2 regions of the Janthinobacterium sp. SUN118 genome follow, and region 2 is predicted to be linked to the other one. Evidence: predicted binding sites of a transcription regulator. Region 2 holds the regulator's gene; the other holds the start of a gene.
The links. Region 2 encodes LexA, which represses DNA repair genes until DNA is damaged. Its sites were predicted from a motif close to ACTGTATNNNNATACAGT; they were not measured.
Positions count from the first base shown of each region.

Region 1 (12,087 bases), 140 kb from region 2:
TTTCTTCCATCGCATCGCATATGGCCCTGCCGTGATTTTCGCGCAAGTGGTATTGTTGCGGTATTTGAAAATAACAAAAATAGCGGTAAAAAACACTAAGTGGTATACAATTGGTACACGTTATCAGTGTTGGGCCCGGCTTGCCGCGCCACTCCCTGGAGACAGGGAAGCGCCGCCGGCAGCCGCCTACGTTACGGAATTCGCCATGTATATCAAGTCCAGACAGCTGCTGTGGTTTTTTGCGTTTTTCCTCGTATTTGAGCTCAATATCTATTTGTCGAATGACATGATCATGCCGGCGATGCTGGTCATCGTCGACGAGTTTCAGGCGGATCAAAAGTTCATTCCCCTGTCCTTGAGCCTGTATCTGCTCGGCGGCAGTTCCCTGCAGATTTTCCTCGGGCCGCTGGCCGACTATATCGGCAAGCGCAAACTGGTGTTGACGGGCAATACGCTGTTCTTGCTGGCTACCTTGACGGTGCCGTTTGCCACCTCGATCGAGCAATTTCTTGCCGTGCGCTTCGTGCAGGGCATGGGCTGCTGCTTCATCTTTGTCGGCTATGCCATGATCCATGAGCTGTTCGACGACATGGCGGCCGTCAAACTCAGCAGTATTCTGTCCAGCACCACCATCCTCGCGCCCCTGGCAGGGCCCATCCTCGGCAGCGCCATCCTCAGCCAGCTGGACTGGCGCTATGTGTTTTTCCTCTCCGGCCTGCTGGCGCTGCTGTCCCTGCTGGGCTTGTTCAAGTGCATGCCGCAGATGGCCGTGACGCGGCCGCGGCTCGATGCCGGCGCCATCGTGCGCAGCTATGCGCGCATCTTCGGCAACGGACGCTTCATGTTCGGCATGTTTACGGCAGGGCTGGCCACCGTGCCCCTGACGGCCTGGATCGGCTTTTCGCCCATCTTCGTGCTGCAGGAAATGGGCGCGTCCTACGCCACCTATATCGCGCTGCAATGCGCGATCCTGTCGGGCTTTGTCCTCAGCAGCATCGCCATCCAGCGCCTGCGGCAAGACTTTCCCCTCGTCTCCCTGCTGCGCATGGGCGGACTGGTCGCCGCGGCCGGCATGCTGGGCGCCGGCGCGGGCCGCCATCACGTCGATGTGTTTGCGGCCTGCATGTTTGTCTATTCCATCGGTTTCGGCTTGTTCAACGGCGCCCTGATCCGCAGTGCGATTACGGCCAGCAAGGAATCGCTGACCCTGACGACGGCCGCCATGAGCCTGCTGTATTGCGTCTATTTGTCCGCCTGGCTGCAGCTGTACAACGTGCTGTGCCAGCGCTTCGGCTATGCGCTGGAAACGTATGCGCTGCTGAATCTTCCCGTCATTCTGATCATCGTGGCTTGCCTGCTGATATTTACGCGGGGCATGGCGGGGCGCCGGGGAAGCGAGGTGCTGCTGCCCCAGCGTTGATGGCGCAACGATGCGCGTGTTGTTGACCTTGTTTTACCTCATACGAAGTTTACCTACACTCTCCTGTGGAAGATGGTGCGTTCATGAAAATAGATGACCTGGCCTCAAAACACGATCAAGCAAAGATTTTCAACCTGGAATATGAGTTTCGCATCAATAAGCTGAAACTCGATTACATCAAGCTGGCCGATGCGGGGCCGGCCGGCGCCGGCAGCGCGCAGATGGCCGAGGAACACCAGGCCGGCATTGCCGCCCTGCGCAGTTTCATCGGCGCCAATTTTACGCATTTCAATGCGGCAAGCTGTTCATCGCTGAGCTGCATCCCCACGCGCGCGCTCGGCGACGACGAGCGCTACCTGCACCGCATCTGGATGGGCGGGCAATTGCCGGCCATCGCGGCCGAGGCGATACAGCAGTGGGGCGCGGCGCTCGACGAGGTGCGCCACAATGGCGGCGCGCCGTATGTCTCCATCCTGTGGGTGTGGGATGCGGGGCAGTTGCGCAACGACGAACGCTTCAGCCCGACGGGCGGGGCCGGGCGCTACACGGTCGGCCGCTACGCCTTCGGCGGCACGACCCTGCATATCAACTCGCTGCGCGCGCTGGCGCTGGATTTCGCGCCGGAACGCTTCGACTTGCTCGATACCCTGCATGCGCAGCGCTATTTCGCCACCCTGTCCGATTATTTCCGCATCCTTATCATGTGCGAATACGGCGGCATCTATATGGATGTCGACACCATCCCGCACAATCCGGCGACGATCTTCCTGATGAAGCCGGAAGTGCCCGATTATTTCCAGCGCAATAACGGCGACGCTGGGGACACGCGCCATCATGTGAGCTGGATGAATCTGTTTCTCGATGAAACCGGCATGCTGATCGCCAAGCGCAATGATGCGGCACTGCGCTCGATCCAGCGCAATGTGAACCGCGCCTATGCGGGTATCGACCAGCAGATTCCCCGTTCCTGCCCGCAATTCGAAGCGCGGCTGTTTGGCCAGTTCTATGCCGAATGGAAGCAGCATCTGGGCCGGACCCTGCTCAGTCATGCCGAGTTCTACCAACGCTATTGCGTGCTGTACGACGGCGTGCGCGAAAGCGTCGTGGGCGGCATCCGCGGCATGCGCTTGCTCGACGACATCATCACGGACATGCACATTCCCCTCAGCGCGGAGGAGCGGCGCGCGTATGTGCGCTGCATCGCCGGACTGGACGATATCGACTGGCAACTCGATGATCCTTTGAGCCTGGTCAATGTCGTCGATGTGTTCGACATCGAGGAAGTGCCGCGCATGGCGTATGCTGCCCAATTGCGGGCGGAAATCGATCATTTCCACTATTACTCCGTGCTGTCGGACGATCCGCAGCTGGACCGCGTGAATGCCATCTTTTGCCGCTACCTGGTGGCCCACCGTTCCATGCATATCGCCGCAGGCGCCTTCTGGCGTCCCACCGTGGGTCGCCACGGCAGCGGCATGCCGGCAGCCAACGATGCCACCATGGCCGAAGACGAGGGCCAGGCGGGCTTGCTGTCGCATGCCCCGCTCAGGCTGGTGCCCGGCGAACTGCTGGGTGACGAGGCGAAGAACCGCATGGCGAAATTGCTGTTCGCCACCAGCTATCTCGAGTACTGCTCGTTCGGCAATAAATTGAATCTGCAATTCGTCGAACTGCAGCGGCGGCAGAATATCGAGCCCTACCTGGCGCATATCCATGGCTTGCACGACGAGGACGAGCGCTTCATCGGCTTTTTCACGGCCGCGACGATGGCCGAGTTCCAGGCCTGCGGCGCCGTCTCGTATTACCGCGATGACATGAAGGCGCTCGATGACGCCTATGACGAATTCGTGCTCGCGCATGCGCGCGCCGACGATTGCTTCGTCAGCAGCCTGGCCATCGACGAGAAATACCGGGGGCAGGGCTTGTTCAAGCAGATGTTCAATGAAATCCGCGACCTGGCCGGCCGCAAGGGCTGCGCGCGGATCACCCTGACGGTGTGGGAAAAGAGCGAAGCCTTGCAAGTGTACCTGCACAAGGGTTTTCGCAGCGTGGGCACGTTCGACTATGCGTACAGCCTGTTCTACGACCGCCTGCACTTCCTCGTATATGAGGGAAACTGAGGAGGGAAACTGAGGAAGGAAACAGCGGAAGGAAACAGCGGGGAACAGGGGCGGCTGGCGGCCGCCCCTTGACGAGACTTACAGGGCCAGGAAGGCGAGGGCCGCCACGGCCGTCGGCAGCAGGGCGCCGGCCAGCAGGCCGACGGCGCCGATCGATTCATCCTTGAAGCCGCGGCGCAGCAGGGCCACGCCAGCCGGGTTCGGCGCATTGGCGATGACGGTCAGGCCGCCGCCGGCCACGGCGCCCGCCACCAGCATGTATTTCGCTTCGTCCGTCATGCCGACGATCAGCGAACCGAGGTAGGTCAGGGCGGCATTGTCGGTGATCGCCGTCAAACCTAGGGCGCCGAAGAACAGGGCCAGCGGTTTCAGGCTGGAAACGATGGGCTGCAGCCACCATTGCTGCATGCCGCCCAGCACCACCAGGCCGCCGAGGAAGAATCCGACCAATAAACCTTCCTTCAGGATCAGCGGGCTTTGATAGCGCTCATAGGCCTGCACGAAGCCGAGGAAGAACAGGAACAGGCCGATGAACAGCACCGGATGGTGCGCCAGCGCCACCACGCCAGCGAGCACGATCATGTGCACGAGGCTGATGGCCAGCGGCACTTTCGGCGCTTCCACTTCACCGGCCTTCGGCTTGATGTCGGACGTGTTGCTGTGCAGGTATTTGCGCAGCAGGATGCTCACGCCCGTGGCGTTGACCAGCACGGCGATGGCCGCTTTCCAGCCGAAATGGCTGGCCATGAAGGCGCTGTCCCAGTTCCAGGTGGTGGCGACCATCAGCACGGGCGGCGCCGCGTACGAGGTCAAGGTGCCGCCGATGGAAACGTTGACGAAGAGCACGCCCAGCGCGCCATATTTCAGCCATTCAGGGATGCCCGGGCGAAAGATTTGCGGCGCCAGCATCAGCGCGGCCAGGGTCATGGCGGCCGGTTCCGTGATCATCGAGCCCGTCAGGGGCACGAGGGCCAGGCCCAGCCAGACGAGGGCCAGTTCCGTACGCAGCGGCATCACGCGCGCCACTCCTTTCAGCAGGCGCTGCACGGCGTCGAGCACGGGGCGCGAGGCGGCCACCACCATGACGACAAAGACGAACAGCGGCTCCGTGTACTGGCGCGACTCGGCATATTCGATGGCCGCATCGCCGCCCGAGACAAAGGCCATGATGATGATCAAGATGAAGGCCCAGAAGCCGAACACAACTTCTACTTCGCCCAGCAGGTGCAGCAAGCCCGCATGGCGCGGATGGCGGTTTGCCAAGGTTTCAAACGACTTGGCGGCGAAGGTGTGGATGAGCGCAAGGCCGAAGACGATCGCGCTGATGAGTTGGATGGTGGTCAAATGAGTTTCCTTATGGACGGAGGATGCCGACTGGTACGTTGCCAGACGGTAAGGAGAGTGCTTATGGTACAGCAATCGATGCCCAGAACGGGTTTTTTCGGACGTGGCGGAGCGGCCCTGGCAGCGGCAATGCGCAGATAAGCCTTGCCAAAAGCGGGACTGGATAGTACTGTATATGCATACAGTATTCATCTTCCTCTTTCTTCATATTAAATCATGCAACATTCCGAATTGATGGCGTCACCGGAAGCCTTGCACCCGTCCCTGTGGCGCGCCTCGCAGCTGGGACAGGCGGCCACGCGCTGCCTGGACACGGGCTTTGCCGCGCTATCCGCGCAGCTGCCCGGCGGCGGCTGGCCTTGCGGCAGCCTGATCGATTTATTGGTGCAGCAGCCGGGCAGCGGCGAATTGCGCCTGCTGGCGCCCGCGCTGGCCCAGTTGCGTGATCTGCCCATCGTGCTGTTGCAGCCGCCCCATCCGCCGCAGGCGCTGGCCTTGGCCGCGCAAGGCCTGGCGCCGTCGCAACTGCTGTGGCTGCGCAGCGCCGGCAGCAAGGATGCCTTGTGGGCGGCGGAAAACATCTTGCGCAGCGGCAGTTGCGGCGCCCTGCTGTTCTGGCAGACGCACGTACGCGGCGACAGCCTGCGCCGGCTGCACCTGGCGGCGCAAGGCGGCCATACCCTGTTCTGCATGCTGCGCCCGCTGCATGGCGCGCAGGATGCGTCGCCGGCGCCGTTGCGCCTGTCCGTGCGGCCGGCCGCCGGCGGCATCGAGATCGGCTTCATCAAGCGCCGGGGACCGCAGCGCGATGCGCCGCTGTTCCTGCCCCTGCAACCTCCTTCTGTAATGCTACGCCATGCGACTCTGGATCGGCCTTTGCCTGCCCCGGCTCCCGCTCGAAGTGTTTTGCCCGCGCTGGTCGGCTGATATTCTCGGCGTGGTGCTGGAGCAGGAGCAAGTGATGGCCGTGTCGCCGCTGGCGCGGGCCGCCGGCATCCGGCCCGGCATGCGCCGCGCGGGCGCGCTGATGCTGGCGCCGCAGGCGCGCCTGCACGAACGCTCGCCCGAACGGGAAGCGCTGGCCCTGCAAGAGGTGGCGCTGGCGCTGCTGCAATATTCGCCGCTGGTGGCGCAGGGCGAGGAAGCGACCCTGCTGGTCGACGCGGGCGCCAGCCTGCGCCTGTTTGGCGGCGTGCGCGCCCTGTGCCGGCAGATCGCGGCCAGCTTGCGTGCGCTTGGCTACACGGCCCAGCTATCGTGCGCGCCCACGGCGCGCGGCGCCTGGCTGCTGGCGCGCGCCGGTACGCGCCGGGGCCGGGTGCTGGGCATGGAGAGCCTCGTGCGCCGCCTCGACCGCCTGCCGTGCGCCTGGCTGCCGCCCGCGCGCCCCTGGCTCGACTGGCTGGACGGCATCGGCTGCCGCACCCTGGGGCAGTTGCGCCAGTTGCCCCGGCCCGGCCTGCAGCGCCGCTGTGGCGCGGCCCTGCTCGACATGCTCGACGATGCGCATGGACACGGCACGGAACTGTTCGTCTGGCTGGAAGCGCCGCCCACGTTTCGCGCCAGTCTGGAGTTGTTCGACCGCGTGGAACACGCGGACGCGCTGCTGTTCGGCGCGCGCCGCCTGCTGCAGCAAATGACGGGCTGGCTATGCGCGCGGCAATTCGCCGTCGAACGCATCGCGCTGCTGCTGGCGCACGAGCGGGGCCGGGTGGCGCGCCCGCCCACCGTCATCGAGCTGGCCCTGGGCGAGGCCGTCTGGCGCGACGAGCACTTGTTGCGCTTGCTCAAGGAGCGCCTGGCGCAGCTGGTACTGGATGCGCCCGTGATCGGCCTGACCCTGGAAGCGCTGCAAGTGCAGCCGATGGCGCCGCCCAGCGCCACCCTGTTTCCCGAGCCGGGCGGCACGCCGCAGGAGCGCCAGCGCCTGATGGAATTGCTGGTGGCGCGCCTGGGCGCAGAAAATGTCTTGCAGGCATCACCGCACGCCGATTACCGCCCCGAGGCAGCCAACCAGTGGCTGCCGCTGCCGGCCAAGCCCATTGCAAGAAGCGCGGTGCCGGACTTGCCGCCCGGCTTGTCCGGCATGCCCCGTCCCGGCTGGCTGCTGGCCCAGCCCATCGCCCTGCTGATGCGCGAGCACCGGCCATTCTATGGCTCACCGCTGAAGATGGTCTCCGTGGCCGAACGCATCGAGGCGGGCTGGTGGGGGCAGTCGCAGGCGCGCGATTATTTCATTGCGGAAGGACGCGACCACGCCCATTACTGGGTCTACCGCGAACGCATCGCCGGCAGCGGCGAAGATGCCGTACCGCGCTGGTTCCTGCATGGCTTGTTTGGCTGAGCCGGTGGCGCGGCACAGGCAGGGCAAGCCGCCGCATGCGCTGCCCTGCTGAAATGGCCGTGCTTGGCTATACTGGCTGCCCGGCGTCGCGTCTTTCATATCAATAAAGGATTTCCATGTCACAGCTTTCCGACTTTCCCATCACCAAGAAATGGCCTGCCCAGCATCCCGAGCGCCTGCAGCTGTATTCGCTGCCGACGCCGAACGGCATCAAGGTGTCGATCCTGCTGGAAGAGCTAGGCCTGGCGTACGAGCCGCACCTGGTCAGTTTCGAGCAAAACGACCAGCTGTCGCCCGCCTTCCTGTCGCTCAATCCGAACAACAAGATTCCCGCCATCCTCGACCCGCAGGGGCCCGATGGCAAGCCGCTGGCGCTGTTCGAGTCGGGCGCCATCCTGCTGTACTTGGCCGAGAAGACGGGCCAGTTCCTGCCGCAGGACGCGGGCTTGCGCTATGAAACCATGCAGTGGCTGATGTTCCAGATGGGCGGTATCGGCCCCATGTTCGGCCAGGTGGGCTTCTTCCACAAGTTCGCCGGCAAGGATTACGCAGACAAGCGTCCGCTCGAGCGCTACATCGGCGAATCGAAGCGCCTGCTGGGCGTGCTCGAGCAGCGCCTGCAGGGCCGCGACTGGATCATGGGCGGGCAATACACGATCGCCGACATCGCCATCTTCCCGTGGGTGCGCTGCCTGGTGGGCTTCTATGGCGCCGGCGAGCTGGTCGGCATCGACAATTTCCCGAACGTGCAGCGCGTGCTCGATGCCTTCCTTGCCCGTCCCGCCGTCGCCAGGGGCCTCGATATACCCAAACGCGATTAATTCTGGCCGCCTGCGCCGCTGGCCGGGCGGCGCTACAATGCGCCATCGGCCGGCATGCCCGGCAGCTTTGATCTGAGACAATGAAATCCACCCGGCAAGATTTTCCCGGCGCGCACGGCCATGTGCTGGCGGCGCGGCTCGACGCGCCCGATGGCGCCATCCGCGCCTATGCGCTGTTCGCCCACTGCTTCACGTGCGGCAAGGACGTGCTGGCCGCGCGGCGCATCGCGCAAGGTTTGACGGAACACGGCATCGCCGTGCTGCGCTTCGATTTCACGGGGCTGGGCGCCAGCGAAGGCGAGTTCGCCGCCACCAATTTTTCATCGAATGTGGACGACCTGGTGGTGGCTGCTGATTTCCTGCGCGCCAGGCACGCGGCACCGCAATTGCTGATCGGTCATAGCCTGGGCGGCGCGGCCGTGCTGGCCGCCGCCGCGCAAGTGCCGGAAGCAACGGCCGTGGTGACCCTGGCCGCGCCGAGCACGCCCGCCTACGTGACGCGCATGTTCAGCGATCACCTGGAGAAAATCGCCGCCGAGGGCGAAGCGCTGGTGCAGCTGGAAGGGCGACCGTTTCGCATCCGCCAGCAATTCGTCGACGACGCGGGCAGCCACAGTTTAAAAGACCACATCGCCGGCCTGCGCCGCGCCCTGCTGGTGATGCACGCGCCGAACGACACGACGGTGAGCCTGTCGAACGCGATGGATATTTTTACGGCAGCGAAACACCCGAAAAGCTTCGTCTCGCTCGACGACGCCGATCATTTATTGACGGGGCGCAATGATGCGGCGTATGTCGCCAATGTCATCGCCGCCTGGAGCGCGCGCTACCTGCAGCCGCAGTGATCAGGCATCCGGCCGCGCCAGTGCGGCGCTGATCGCATGGCAATCCGATTCATAGCCATGCAGGGGCAAGGATTGCAGCCTCCTGGCGTACCGCTCCATGGCGGCGGAATCTTGTGTTGCCGCCGCCGCTTGCGCCTGTTGCCCCAGTTCGCTGATGATGGCGGAATAGCACATATTGCTGTGAAACGCAGTCTGGAAGACGCCCGCATAAAAGGCCAGGAGGGCGGTGGACAGGACGGCGATGGCGGCAATGCTGAAACGGAGCATGAAGTCTTTCGCATGAAAAACGCCGTAACGGCACAGGGCAGATACGGCGCAGATGGCGGAACCGGTTGGATAAGCTGGGTGCCTGAAAAGTGCCCAGGGCAAGGCAACAAGGCCATGGGCCTTTTGCAGGCCCTCAGTCCTCGTCGAACTCGGCGGAAAGGTCTTTCCAGCCCTTGCTGGCCGCAAAGGCAGAAAATTCTTCCGGCGCTTCCAGAACGATCAGTTTCTTGTCTTGCAGGCCCAGGTCGCCATGGCCGAAGTCGGGGCCCACGTAGCCGAGGCTGCGCAAGCGGGCCAGGATGTGGCCGACCAGGGTCTTGTCCTTGTAGGCGCCCGCTTCGAGCGGGGCGGAAAAATCGACGTAGACGTCGATGATGCCGTAGCCTTCGTCGAAGATGCGGATGGCCTTGATGTCGTGGGCACGGCCGGAGCCGTCGGTGGCCTTGAAGGGGCCGCTGAGCTGGATGTCGGTGTCATTGTTCATGCCGCCAGCATACACCAAAAGCCGGCCCCGCAGAGGGGGCGCCACGCAAAATCCCCATGCCCGCGAGCACCTCAGCGCGCCTGCAGGATGGCCGACAGGCGGTCGCGCGTACCGGCGATGCGCTCCAGTTGCGGATACTTCAGGCCGCCATGGTAGTCGAGCGCCACCGTCTGGAATTGCTTGCCCTTCTTGACCAGCAAGTTGATCGGCTGCTTGCCCTCCCTGGCCGCCTGGATCGCCGCCTTCAGGAGCTTGGCCGTGTACGCCGTGCCATTCACGGCCAGCAAGGTGGTGTTGCCCGACAGGCCGGCCTGGAAGGCGGGACCGTCCCACAGCAGCTTGCCGATCTTGCCCTCCTTGTCGACGCTCAAACCCAGCGAATACGTCAGGTCCGTGCCCTTGCCGCGTTCTTCCGTCGCTTTCATGAACGGCGTGGGCGTGTCGCGGTAGACCAGTTTCCAGCCGGCGCGGGCCAGGCCGTCGAGCGGCGCGCCGGGGCCATGGCCGTCCAGGCGGCTGCGCAGAAAACGTGCCCAGTCGTGCGGCTGCACGGCGTTCAGGGCCGCCACCACGTCGTCGAAGGTGTAGGGCAGGGGCGTGGTGCTGCCATCCTGCACGCCGAAGAAGGCGCGCGCGAAATCGTCGAGCGAACGGCGTTCGCCCGACAGTTCGCGGATGGTGGTGTCGACGTCGAGCCACACCAGCGCCCCTTCCATGTAGTAATCTTCATCGCGCTGCCAGCTGCTCCAGCCGATGGGACGGCGGCCATTGATGATGGGATCGTTGGTCGTGTCCTGCATGGCGCGCCAGCTGCGCCCGGGCATCACGTCATACTGGGCCGCCGTCGCCGCGAACAGGTCGCGCATATTGGCCGGCGCCACCAGGCCGGAGCGGGCCGCCAGCACATTGCCCCAGTACTGCGTCTGGCCTTCATACACCCACAGCAGGCTGTTTTGCAGCGGCGTGTTGAAATCCGGCGTGTCCTGCCCGCCCGGACGGCGGAACTTGCCGTTCCACGAATGCGCGAGTTCGTGCGGCAGCAGCACGCGGCCCGCCTCGTTCTTGTCCCAGTCGCTGAAATAGCCGGGCTTGACGCCGTTTTCGCTCGATTGCAGGTGCTCGCGGCCGATGCCGCCGAACTCGTCGCTCAAGGCCAGCAAAAAATCATAGTGGCGGTAATGGCGCGAAGCGAACAATTTATAGGCTTGCTGCAGCATGGCGCGGTGCTTCTCGACTTGCTGCGGCGTCGCTTCCAGGCTGTCGGCGCTGTCGGCCATCACGTTCAGGTACACGGGGACTTTGGCGCCCGGATCGAGGTCGATGCGCTCGAAATGGCGTCCGGCAAAGACGGGCGAGTCGACCAGGGTGTCGAGGTCCAGCGGTTCGAAATCGACTTGCTGGCTGGCCGGCGTGGCCGCACGCGCGCGCACTTCCAGGGCGCTGGCAAATTCCCAGCCGGCAGGCAGGGTCAAGCTGGGCTGCACGACGATGTCGCGCGCGGCCCGTCCGGCCGGATACAGGGTCATCGCATGCCATTGCACGCCCAGCATGGCGCTCGTCATGGTGATGCGGCCCTGGCTGGCGTCGACGGGCGAGAGGAACTGGTATTGCGCTTCCACGGCCGTGGCGCCGGGTGGCACGTCGAGGTGGAAGGCGAACATGTTGACGGGATCGCGCCGCCATTCCAGGGGCTGGCCGTTGGCGGACAGGCGCAGGCCGGCCAGCTGGTTCAGCGGCCCGCTGGGACCGTGGTTGCCCGGCACCCATTGCGGATAGAGCAGGGTCAGCTTGCCGGGCGCGGCCGGGATGCTCTCGCGGATGCTGAAAATCTGCTGCGCCACGTTGCTGGCGTCCACATGCAGGACGATGGGCGCGGGTGAGGCGGCCTGGGCCGCACTGGCAGCGAGGAAGATCAAGGACAAGCACAGGAGGGAACGGGACATGTGGCGGCGGGCTGGGGTGGCAAAGGGGCAGTATAAGTAATCCTCGGGAAAATTTTGTGAAATTGTGACAAACAGAGCCGGACGCCATGCAAGGCGGTCGCCGCGACGCGGTGCACGCACTGCCAGCGGTGGGCAACACCGCAGGGCGCCCGTTATGGAAGCCAGAAGTCACCGTAATGTATTGGGGGTTACTGCGCATCGTGTAAAAATTTCTTACAAATTTAGGGGCGTCTGGGGCGTTTTGCGCCGATTTCAAGGCCTTGAAAGGGGCTCGAATGGACGTATATCGGTAGCAAGCGGATGCTCATGGTGAGGTCCGCGATACTTATCGCTTAACTGAAAGGATATTTAATCATGCGTACTTTTGACCTTGCTCCTCTGTATCGTTCCGCCATTGGCTTCGACCGTCTGGCACAGCTGCTCAACGAACAGCGCGCCGATGCGCAGCCGAGCTATCCACCGTACAACATCGAACTGGTGTCGGAAGATAAATACCGGA
Region 1 covers NZ_JAPUBV010000001.1:1,102,867-1,114,953, forward strand. Annotated here, with positions in the region: gene O0880_RS05065 (MFS transporter) at 206-1,420, shown strand; gene O0880_RS05070 (GNAT family N-acetyltransferase) at 1,504-3,540, shown strand; gene O0880_RS05075 (putative Na+/H+ antiporter) at 3,619-4,884, opposite strand; gene imuA (translesion DNA synthesis-associated protein ImuA) at 5,101-5,811, shown strand; gene O0880_RS05085 (DNA polymerase Y family protein) at 5,741-7,228, shown strand; gene O0880_RS05090 (glutathione S-transferase N-terminal domain-containing protein) at 7,345-8,049, shown strand; gene O0880_RS05095 (alpha/beta hydrolase) at 8,130-8,894, shown strand; gene O0880_RS05100 (hypothetical protein) at 8,895-9,161, opposite strand; gene O0880_RS05105 (hypothetical protein) at 9,295-9,645, opposite strand; gene O0880_RS05110 (peptidase M61) at 9,717-11,588, opposite strand; gene O0880_RS05115 (Hsp20 family protein) at 11,943-12,087, shown strand, end outside.
Region 1: the regulator LexA is predicted to act here: its motif matches at 5,053-5,070, upstream of imuA (translesion DNA synthesis-associated protein ImuA).

Region 2 (12,087 bases):
GCCAATCCACCATGCGATGGCGGCGACAAACGCGGAAGCGGGGATCGTGAAGATCCAGGCCCAGACGATGTTGCCCGCCACGCCCCAACGCACGGCCGACATTTTCTGTGCCGAGCCGACGCCGACGATGGCGCCCGTGATGGTGTGCGTGGTCGACACCGGGATGCCCAGCGCCGTCGAGACGAACAGGGTGATGGCGCCGCCCGTTTCGGCGCAGAAGCCGCCGACCGGTTTGAGCTTGGTGATCTTCTGGCCCATGGTCTTGACGATGCGCCAGCCGCCGAACAGCGTACCGAAGCTGATCGCCGTGTAGCACGAGATGATGACCCACATCGGTGGCATGGCGTCCGTCGTGCTCGAGTAGCCGGCGGCGATCAACAGCATCCAGATGATGCCGATGGTCTTTTGCGCATCGTTGCCGCCGTGGCCCAGGCTGTACGCCGCGGCCGACACCAGTTGCAGGCGGCGGAACCATTTATCGACGCGGCGCGGCGTCGAGCGCACGAAAATCCACGACACCAGCAGCATGATCAGCGAGCCGAACAAAAAGCCCAGCACCGGCGACAGCACGATGAACAGCACGATCTTCCACAGGCCGGCCGAGATCAGCGCGCCGGTGCCCGACTTGGCCACGGCGGCGCCCACCAGGCCGCCGATCAGGGCGTGCGAGGACGACGATGGAATGCCGTAGTACCAGGTGACGAGGTTCCACACGATGGCGCCCATCAGGGCGCCAAATATCACATATTGGTCGATCACCGCGGGGTCGATCGTGCCCTTGCCCACCGTGGCGGCCACGGTCAGCTGGTGGAAGACGAAGATGGCGACGAAGTTGAAGGTGGCAGCCATGGCAACCGCGGTCTGCGGTTTCAATACGCCCGTCGAGACCACCGTGGCGATCGCGTTGGCGGCATCGTGGAAGCCGTTCATGAAGTCAAATAGCAGCGCCAGGATGACAAGCAGGCCTAGCACGTAGATGCTCATTTGGATGGTTTGCATGGATTTTTCTTTTCTGATTCTGTTTCAGGACAGACGCTGTTACGCGTTTTCGACGATGATGCCTTCGATAATGTTGGACACATCTTCGCAACGGTCTGTCACGGTTTCCAGAATTTCATAGATCGCTTTGAGCTTGATCAGGTTGCGCACGTCCGGCTCGTCGCGGAACAGCTTGGACATGGCGGCGCGCATCACGTGGTCGGCATCCGATTCCAGGCGGTCGATTTCCTCGCAGATGGCGACGATCTTGCGCGAGTTGTCCATGTTGTGCAGCATGGCGACGGCGTCGCGCACTTTTTCGGTACAGGCCAGCACCAGTTCGGCCAGGCGCTTGGCTTCCGGCGTGACTGCTTTCAGGTCGTACAGCGACACGGTCTGCGCCGCGTCTTCCAGCAGGTCGAGGATGTCGTCCTGGCGCGTGATCAGCTGATGGATGTCGTCGCGGTCGATCGGCGTGATGAAGGTCTTGTGCAGCATTTCCACGGTGGCGTAGGTGACTTTGTCCGCCTGTTTCTCGATGCTTTCAATCGCATGCACGCGGTTTTCCAGGTCGTCGAAATTGGTCATCAGGCCGAGCATCTCTTTCGCGCCCTTGACGCACAGTTCCGCGTGCTGGTTAAACAATTCAAAAAACTTGCCCTCAGTGGGCATCAAGCGTCCAAACATGTCATTCTCCGTTAAGCATTGAGTCGTGTTATTTACTACAGAAAGCCGCCCCCTTGTCGGGGGCGGCCGATGGAATTGCCAGTGCTGCTGAGTCTTAGTCGCCTTGGTAAAGCGCCAGGCCACCACTGTAATTGCCAAATTTGGTGTACTGCCCCATGAAGGTGAGGCGGATGCTGCCGATTGGACCGTTACGTTGTTTACCGATGATGATTTCGGCCGTTCCCTTGTCCGGCGAGTCGGGGTTATACACCTCGTCGCGGTAAATGAACAGGATCACGTCGGCATCCTGCTCAATAGCGCCCGATTCGCGCAAGTCGGACATGACAGGACGCTTGTTCGGGCGTTGTTCCAGCGAGCGGTTCAGCTGGGACAGCGCGATCACGGGACAGCCGAGTTCTTTCGCCAGGCCTTTCAAGCCCCGCGAAATCTCGGAAATCTCCGTGGCGCGGTTGTCGCCGGGAGTATTGGCCGACATCAGCTGCAAGTAATCGACGATGATCAGGCCCAGCTTGCCGCATTGACGCGACAGGCGGCGCGAACGGGCGCGCAATTCGATGGAATTGAGCGCCGGCGTTTCATCGATGTACAACTGGGCGTCGTTCATCTTTTGAATCGCATTCGTCAGGCGCGGCCAGTCTTCGTCGTTCAGGCGGCCCGTGCGCAGGCGGTGCTGGTCCAGCTGACCAACCGAGCCCAGCATACGCATGGCCAGCTGGGCGCCGCCCATCTCCATCGAGAACACGGCCACGGGCAAGCCGCTGTCGATGGCCACGTTTTCGCCGATGTTGACGGAAAACGCCGTCTTGCCCATCGAAGGACGTCCCGCCACGATCACCAGGTCGCCCGGCTGCAGACCCGAGGTCATGCGGTCGAGGTCGATGAAACCGGTGGGCACGCCCGTGATTTCACTCTGGTTGTCGCGGCTGTACAGTTCGTCGATGCGCTCGACCACTTGCGTCAGCAGCGGCTGGATGGCGGTCCAGCCCTGGGCGCCGCGCGCGCCCTCTTCGGCGATGGCGAAGATCTTCGACTCGGCCTCGTCAAGCATCTGCTTGACTTCCTTGCCCTGCGGGCTGAAGGCCGTGCCGGAGATATCGTCGGCGACGGTGATGAGTTTGCGCAGCACGCCGCGGTCGCGCACGATCTCGGCGTAGCGCCGGATGTTCGCGGCCGATGGCGTGTTTTGCGCCATGGCGTTCAGGTAAGCGAGTCCGCCCACATCCTCGGCCTTGCCGAGCTGGGTCAGGGTTTCAAAAACAGTAATGACATCGGCTGGCTTGGAAGCGTTAACCATCTTGACGATTTGCTCGAAGATGATGCGATGGTCATAGCGATAGAAATCCTCCGCATGCATGAAGTCGGCAATGCGGTCATAGGCGGCATTGTCGCGCAGCAGACCACCGATGACGGATTGTTCTGCTTCGATCGAATGCGGCGGAATACGGAGGGAATCCAGTTGCGGATCAGAGGGGGCGTTCATGGCGCGAATTATACCCGCTTCGGCGTGTCGGCAAAAATAAAGGGCTGAAATTGAGCGAAAAAAAGGCCACAAAAAAGCCGGGCGAACCCGGCTTTTCATAGTGCGGCAACGCTTGCGGGCCAGGCCCGCAGACGATTACGCGTTCGCGTCTGGTACGACAGCGATAACGACTTCCACGACCACGTCGGTGTGCAGAGCAACCGAAACGTTGTGCTCGCCAACGATCTTCAGCGGGCCGGTAGGCATGCGGATTTGTGCTTTTTCAACAGCAAAACCTTGCTTGGTCAGCGCTTCAGCGATGTCGAAGTTGGTGACGGAACCGAACAGACGGCCATCGACGCCAGCTTTTTGAGCAACTTGAACGGTCAGGCCGCTCAGTTTTTCGCCCTGGGCTTGCGATGCGGCCAGTTTGGCGGCAGCAGCTTTTTCCAGTTCGGCGCGCTTGACTTCGAATTCAGCCACAGCGGTTGCCGTAGCACGACGTGCCAGGCGTTGCGGGATCAGGAAGTTACGTGCGTAACCGTCTTTGACTTTGACGACTTCGCCGAGGTTACCGACGTTAACAACTTTTTCTAACAGAATGATTTGCATAGTTCTTCTCCAGGAATATCTGACCGATTAAGCGTGGTGCAGATCGGTGTATGGCAGCAGCGCGAGGAAGCGGGCGCGCTTGATTGCGGTGTCGACTTGGCGCTGGTAGTGCGCTTTGGTACCGGTCAGGCGTGCTGGCATGATCTTGCCGTTTTCCTGGACGAAGTCTTTCAGCGTGTCGACGTCTTTGTAGTCGACTTGCTCAACGTGAGCTGCCGTGAAGCGGCAGAACTTCTTACGTTTGAACAAAGGGTTTTGCTGTTTGCGTTTTTCTTTAAGCTTGAGCTTATTTTTGTCGAACTTTTTACCGAATGCCATGTCAGGCTCCTGTATCTAAAATGCGCTAGTCGGGGTGACTGCACTAAAATCAATGATGTGAAACACCAAACTCTTGCTGTTGCGGCTTTTCCTGGCCAGGAAACCCGTGAACTGATATACCCCGCCCAAGCTTGCCTGGCTGAACCGGCCTGAGATTTCGCCAGCGGCAAGCGCGGCAACATCAAACTCGGTCAAACGGGCAATTCCTGCTTCCATCTGCTGCGAACTGTGCTGCAATACTGCATTCACAATCGGCAGCCCTGCCGGGGTATAGCGCAATATTTCGCGCTCGGCAATGATGGCGGTTACTTGTAGCTGGTTCAGCGCACGATCCTGGTCAAGAATTAAGCTGCTGCGGCTGGAGCGGCTGCTGGTGCTTCGGTGCGGTGGCTTTTGGCCGCGTCTTCGCGTTGTACCGATTTCATCATCGGCGAAGGAGCTGTTTCAGCTTTCTTCATTTTAACGGTCAGGTGACGCAACACGGCATCATTGAATTTGAATGCTGTTTCCAACTCGACCAGGGTCTCGTTGTCGCATTCGATGTTCAGGCAGATGTAGTGTGCTTTAGGCAGCTTTTGGATCGAGTAAGCCATTTGACGGCGGCCCCAATCTTCCACGCGGTGAACCGAACCGCCGCGGGTGGTTACGCTGGCTTTGTAGCGTTCGATCATCGCGGGCACTTGCTCGCTTTGGTCCGGATGGACGATAAAGACTATTTCATAATGACGCATGCAAACTCCTTCAGGTCGGATTGATAATCGCCCACCCCGGCGTCAAGACAGGTGTGGGAAGGTCAGCCGGAGAGTATAGCCGGTTTTACGCCAACGATCAAGCCCCCGCGCATGCTGGCGCGGGGGCCTGGCCGCTAGTCCAGCAGCAACTGCAGCACCGGCATGATCTTGGTGCCCTGGCAAGCCTGGTCCGCAGCGCTGTCCGGGAACGGATATCCGCTGCAAGGACGGTAAGGATAGTCACTTGGCAACAACGCCGAAAAGCCCAGCTCGCCAGCCACGTCGACACCGGACGACAGCGGCCCCTTGAACAAGCCGCGGAACAGCGCGCTGCGCACGGCGGGACGCCATGGCACGAAACCGGCCGGGGCGGCGTAGGACGCCGGCTGCGCATACGGCGCGCCCACGGCGTTCGGACGCGGCGGCGGCACGGCCATCCACTGGTGATTGCCGTCGATGCTGGCGATGGCGTCGGCGATGACGTTATCGGTCTGCGCAAACACGGAGCGCCCCGCTTCCGGCGCCGCCCCAGCAAGTTGCCCCAGCACCACCAGGCCCGCCGTATCGAGCAGCGACAGCTTGGCCAGCACGACGGCGTTATAGGCCACCGCATATCGCTGCGGATCGAAGGCGCCGTCCGTCACGCGCATCTCGGCGCGCACGCGCGCGGCAAGGTCGGGAATCATCAGCAGATTCTTGTCATTATGGCGCTCGGGGCGGCTGAAATAGTCGTTCAGGGCGGCATCGTCCATGTCCTTGCTGAACAGCGCCAGGATATCCTGCAATTCGCGCGGCAGCAGGCGGTCGAAGATTTCCGCCACCAGGCGATCCTTGGCGCTGGCAATCTGCTCGTCGCGCCAGGCGCGGATCTCGGAAGGCGTCGGCAAGCCGAGCAGGTCCCCGGCAAACGCCAGGTCCTCGGCCAGCTTGAGCGCCCGGTCCACCGCCCAGACCACATTCCTGGCGCCGTCGCGCAGCTCGCACCCGGACAGCTCCTGCGCCACACCGAGAATGCTCATGTGATAGCAATCGAACCAGCGCGACAGCGGCTCGGTCGCGCTGGCCGCCCGGTCCGTGGAATTGAGCAATGACTGGCTCGTCGCCTTCACATATTCACGCATGGCAACATCGACATCATTGCGCCAGCCTATCAGCGGCCCCTTGATCGGCGACGTGTTCTGCCCCATGCGCTGGCTGAAATCAATGGCGGCATTGCTGACGATCTGCACCAGCTTTTGCGATGCCACCGCAGCATCGCGCACGGCGATACTGGCCTGCAACAGCTGCTGCCGCTTGGCCGCCAGCTTGCCATTGAGCGAGCCCAGGGCCGCATTGACCGAGCCATTGATGGAGTCGATCACATCGTTTGCTTTTTGACATGCACGATGGCCGAACGGATCCTGCCATTCTTTCGGGCAACTTGCCTTGCGGCGCAACTCGCTTTCCTTGCTGGAAATCTGCAGGTGCAGCTGGAGTATCTCCTGCTCGACACTGAACACGGTCTGCGTGGCCTTCTTCACGCCGCTGAACAGGGCATCGTCAAGATGCTGCGTGGCATTGACCAGATCGTTTGCCAGGGACTGGATGCGGTCCTCGCCCGCCTGTACCTTGGGGATGATGACATTGGCCTTGTCGATGATCTTTTGCGCGTCGTTCGACGACAGCGCCACGCCCCAGTTCGACGCAAACAGCCGCACGACCGCGACGTCGAGCTGGTTCCACGCAGGATTGGCCACCATCGCGTCGATGGATTTGCGGTAGGCATGGTAGGCCGCCAAATGCCGTCCATACTTGCCGCGGCTGTATTGCTCCTGCACCGTATCGTTGAGCACCAGCGTGTCGCGCACAAACGTGCCGAATGCATCACTGGGCTTGATCAAGGCGCGCACGGCGCCAAGCTGCTTGCCCGTGTGGTCGCGCAACGGCGGCGTCAGCCTCCCGATAAAGCCCTCGAGAGCAATATGCCGCTGCTCCACCAGCGTTTCATCGGCCAGGTCAAAGATGTCTCCCGCATACTGATTGACATACGTGTGGGCGAACATGTCGGCCGAGGCATGCCCCAGGTAGCCATAGGCGTATGCCGTGCCCGCGGCGTTACCCCTGGCGCTGTTGAGCAGGAAACGCAGCCAGTCGTTGGTCTTCCAGCCGTCTTCGATGCCGGGATGGACGATGGTTTGCCCGACGAGAATGTCCGGCGCCGAGTCGGGACCTATATTCCCCAGCAAGAACTCCGTCTGGTTCGCCAGGATGGCACTGCGCACATGCGCGGGCACTTCGAGGGTGACGGGCTTTCCCTGCAATACAATAGTGATCTTGCCATCGTCCGCCAGATCGTTGATGACCTGCTGCCCCACCCAGACATGCGTGCCCAGGGTAAAGGCGCACGCATTCCCGGCAAATAAGATGCCCAGCAAGCCAGCCAGCAAGGTGAAACGCTTACCACATCGGTCGATCATGGAATCCTTTTATAGTTTTACGGATGAAGAGAGGCACACATGGCCCGGATGCCACATTGCCAAAAAAATATCATGCGCATACTAGCAGAGAAAATTGCAAATTGGCAATAAATTGAAGTGATCGCGCCAGGAACAAGCCGATCGTTGAATTATTTTGCGAAATGGTGAAATTGGGCTTGCATAGTCGGCGATACTGTACAAAAATACAGACTGTTCATATAGACAGCATTTTAGTATGCACCCACCGCTCATGATCAAGCTGACAGCACGACAAGAACAAATCCTGAACCTGATCAAGGACGCGATTGAAAATACGGGCTTTCCTCCCACCCGCGCCGAGATTGCCAATGAATTGGGTTTTAAATCGGCCAATGCGGCCGAAGAGCATTTGCAGGCCCTGGCCCGCAAGGGCGCGATCGAGATTTCGCCGGGCACGTCGCGCGGCATCCGCCTGATCGGCGCGGCGGCCGAAACGCTGCCATCGAAGGTGCCGGCGGCCCTGCTGATGTCGCTACCGCTGATCGGCCGCGTGGCGGCCGGTTCGCCCATCCTGGCACAGGAAAACCTGGAAGCGAGCTACAACGTCGATCCTGCCCTGTTCTCGGCCAAGCCCGACTTCCTGCTGAAGGTGCGCGGCTGGTCCATGCGCGACGCCGGCATCATGGATGGCGACTTGTTGGCAGTCAAGAAGGTCGACAGCGCCAAGAATGGCCAGATCGTCGTCGCCCGCATCGGCGACGAAGTCACCGTCAAGCGCTACAAGAAGACGGGCTCCGTCATCGAACTGCTGCCGGAAAACCCCGATTTCAAGGTCATTACCGTGTCGCCCGAAGACGAATTCGCCCTGGAAGGGCTGGCAGTTGGCTTGATGCGCAGCTGGCATTGATTTTTCCTGGCAGCTGTCGCACGTAAAACGCAAAAAGGGCCGCAACAGTCATGCTGTTGCGGCCCTTTTTTATCGCCCGGGCGTTTTATGCCTCCAGCGCATTACGGAAATCCTCGAGCAGATCCGCCTCGTCCTCGATGCCGACGGAGACGCGGATCAGCGATTCGGCGATGCCCATGCTGGCGCGGCGCTCGGCGCCCATCTCGTAAAAGATCGTGTGGGCAACGGGAATGATGAGGGTGCGCGTGTCACCGAGGTTGCTGGCCGGGATAGCCAGGTTCAGGCGATTGAGGAAATCGAAGCAGTCGATGCCGTCTTTCAACTCAAAGCTGAACAGGGAGCCATAGCTGCGGAACAAGTCCGTTGCCAGCGCGTGCTGCGGATGCGAGGCCAAGCCCGGATAATGCACGGCAGCCACGCGTGGATCCGCCTGCAGCATGGTCGCCAGCGCCAGGGCGTTGGAGCAGGTACGGTCCATGCGCAAGGCCATGGTTTCCGCGCCGACGGCGATATGGTGCGCCGCTTCCGGTCCCAGCGAGGCGCCGAAGTCGCGCAAGGCCTTGGCGCGGATTTGCGCGATGCCCCACTGGGCCGGCGCCGCCTTTTTATAATTGTCAAAGATGTTCGGATATTGCGTCCAGTCGAACACGCCCGTGTCCGTCAAGCTGCCGCCCAGTGCATTGCCGTGGCCGCCGATGGACTTGGTCAGCGCATTGACCACCAGGCCCGCGCCCACCGCTTTCGGACGAAACAAATACGGCGTCGTCATGGTGTTGTCGACGATATACAGGATGCCTTTTTCGCGGCACAACTCGCCGATCTTCGCCAGGTCGGCGATCTGCGTGCGCGGATTGGCGATGGTTTCGACAAACACGATGCGCGTGGCCGGCGTGATGGCGGCCGCCACGTTGGCCACATCGGTGGCGTCGACAAACGACACGGCCATGCCCTGCCCCGTCACCGTCTGCCACAGGCTGTTGGTGTTGCCGAATAGAAAAGCCGACGACACGACGTGGTCGCCCGCGCGCAGCAGCGCCTGCACGACGGCGCCGATGGCGCCCATGCCGGTGGCGAAGCACAGCGTGGCCACGCCGTCCTCCATCTTGTTGACCTTGTCTTCCAGCGCGGAAACGGTCGGATTGCCCTGGCGGCCGTAGCGGAAGCCGGGCTCCTTGCCCTGGAACACGGAAGCGAGCTGGCGCGCATCGCCGTAGCCGAACGCGACGGACGTGTGCACGGGCTTGTGCAGCGAACCGTGCTCGATGCCCTTGCGACGGTCGTTATGCAGGATGGTGGTGGTAAAGCCGTAAGTCTTGTTGTCGCTCATGGTCGGGTGGTGCGCAAGGCAGTGAAAAAGTCAGACAAAAAAAAGCCCGGCGCAGGCCGGGCTGGACGATTATGCTTCCGTCGTCGCCAGGTTCAGGTTCAGCTGGGAACGCGGCGTATCCTCGGGCGCTGCCGCCTTCGGATGGTGGCGCGCGTACTCCAGGCGGTCCAGGTATTCCTGCGACACGTCGCCCGTCACGTACACGCCATCGAAGCACGACGCCTCGAAACTGGTCAGGGCCGGGTTGACGTCGGCAATCGCCTGCTTCAGCGCGCCGATATCCTGGTACACCAGGTAATCGGCCGTGATTTCGCGGCACACTTCTTCCGTCGTGCGGCCATAGGCGATCAGTTCGTCGCGCGTCGGCATGTCGATGCCGTACACGTTCGGGTAGATTACCGGAGGCGCGGCCGAGGCGAAGATGACTTTCGTCGCGCCCGCTTCGCGCGCCATCTGCACGATTTCACGACTGGTGGTGCCGCGCACGATGGAATCGTCGACCAGCAGCACGACCTTGTCCTTGAACTCGGACGGGATCGCGTTGAGCTTCTGGCGCACGGATTTCTTGCGCGCCGCCTGGCCCGGCATGATGAAGGTGCGGCCGATGTAGCGGTTCTTGATGAAGCCTTCGCGGTACTCGATGTTCAGCGCCATGGCCAGCTGGATGGCGGCCGGACGCGAGGAATCGGGGATCGGCATGACCACGTCGATATGCACGCCGGGCAATTCGGTGCGGATCTTTTCGGCCAGGTATTCGCCCATTTTCAGGCGCGTGGCGTACACGGAAGCGCCGTCGATGACGGAATCGGGACGGGCCAGGTAGACGAACTCGAACACACACGGGTTCAGGCTGGCGTTGTCGGCGCACTGGCGGCTGTGCAATTGCTTGTCGGCATCGATGAAGACGGCTTCGCCGGGGCCGATGTCGCGCACGAAGCGGAAGCCCATGCCTTCCAGGGCTACGGATTCGGACGCGATCAGGTATTCGGCGCCCTGCTCCGTTTCATTGATGCCCAGACACAGCGGACGGATGCCGTGCGGGTCGCGGAAGGCCAGCAAGCCCACGCCGGCGATCTGCGCCACGGCAGCGTAGCCACCCTTGACGCGACGGTTCAGCACGGTCACGGCCTTGAAGATGGCGTCCGGGTCCAGGTTCAGGCCCGTCGTCGCTTCCTGGATTTCATGCGCGAGCACGTTGAGCAGCACTTCCGAGTCGGAATCGGTATTGATGTGGCGGCGGTCGTTCTTGAACATTTCCTGTTTCAACTGTTCCCAGTTGGTCAGGTTGCCATTGTGCGCCAGCGTGATGCCGAACGGCGCATTCACATAAAACGGCTGTGCTTCCTCTTCGCTCGACGAACCGGCCGTCGGGTAGCGACAGTGGCCGATACCCGTTGTGCCTTGCAGCGAACGCATGTTGCGCGTACGGAAGACGTCACGTACGAGGCCGTTGGCCTTGTGCATGGAAAACATACTGCTGTGATTGGTCGCAATCCCTGCCGCGTCCTGGCCGCGATGTTGCAAGAGCAACAATGCGTCATAGAGCAATTGATTGACAGGTTGATGGGAAACGACGCCGACGATGCCACACATGGTGTGCTCCTAAACTGTGCTACTGATTTTAAAAAAATTTCAAAATTTCACATGCTGCGCGTAGGCGGCAGGCAGATAAGGCTTGATGGCGCGCGCGCCCTGTTCCGCGACCGGGCTGAGCAGCGCGTTTTTCCAGAGTGGCTGCTGCGGGATGGACGTCATGCCACACAAGATGACGGCGGTCAGCACGATCACAAGGCCCCGCGCCAGGCCAAACAGGCTGCCCAGGGTGCGGTCGGCCAGGCTCAGTCCCGTCACCTTGACGAGCGCATCGACCGTCATGGACAGCAATCCCATCAGAATGCGCACGCCGATGAACAGCACCACGAAAGCGAGCAACAGGCGGATCGCTTCGCCCGGCACGGCTTCCGGCAGGAATTTCGCCAGGGTGGCGCCATACGCATTGGCAATGACGAAAGCCACGATCCAGCTGACCAGCGACAGTATTTCCTTGACCAGGCCACGCATCATGCTGATCAGCACGGACGTCACCAGCACGAACAGCACCAGGTAATCGAAGATCGTCACGCGCGTTCAGCCTTGCATCATCACGCCGGCACCAGGCTACCGCCCAGGCCCAGCTTTTGCAGCTTGGCGCGCGTCTTTTCCGCATCGTCGCGGCTGCCGAACGGCCCCACTCGCACGCGGATGCGCTCGCCTGCAGGGCTGGAGACTTTCTGCGTGTACGACTTGATGCCCGCTTCGCGCAGTTTTTCCTGCAATTCGTCCACCTTGTCCTGCGTCGCCAGGGCCGCCACCTGCACCACGAACTTGCCGCTGCCGGCGTCGTGCGCCTTCTCTTGCGGCTTGTCCAGCGGCTTGCCTTCCAGAATCGCCAGGGCGCGCGCCGCATCGTCGGCAGACTGCGCCGGCTTGGCCGGTTTCGCTTCGGGCTTGGCTTCCGGCTTCACTTCATGCTTGGGCTCGGGCTTGGATTCCGGCTTGGGTTCGTGCTTCGGTTCCGGCTTCGCTTCATGCTTCGGCTCGGGTTTCGGTTCGGGCTTGACGGGTTTCGGTTCCGCTTTCGGCTCTACATAGGC
Region 2 covers NZ_JAPUBV010000001.1:1,242,036-1,254,122, reverse strand. Annotated here, with positions in the region: gene O0880_RS05715 (inorganic phosphate transporter) at 1-999, opposite strand, end outside; gene O0880_RS05710 (DUF47 domain-containing protein) at 1,039-1,665, opposite strand; gene O0880_RS05705 (replicative DNA helicase) at 1,760-3,145, opposite strand; gene rplI (50S ribosomal protein L9) at 3,281-3,736, opposite strand; gene rpsR (30S ribosomal protein S18) at 3,764-4,054, opposite strand; gene priB (primosomal replication protein N) at 4,070-4,378, opposite strand; gene rpsF (30S ribosomal protein S6) at 4,399-4,785, opposite strand; gene O0880_RS05680 (zinc dependent phospholipase C family protein) at 4,920-7,241, opposite strand; gene lexA (transcriptional repressor LexA) at 7,492-8,127, shown strand; gene O0880_RS05670 (cystathionine gamma-synthase family protein) at 8,213-9,454, opposite strand; gene purF (amidophosphoribosyltransferase) at 9,524-11,047, opposite strand; gene O0880_RS05660 (CvpA family protein) at 11,087-11,575, opposite strand; gene O0880_RS05655 (SPOR domain-containing protein) at 11,596-12,087, opposite strand, start outside.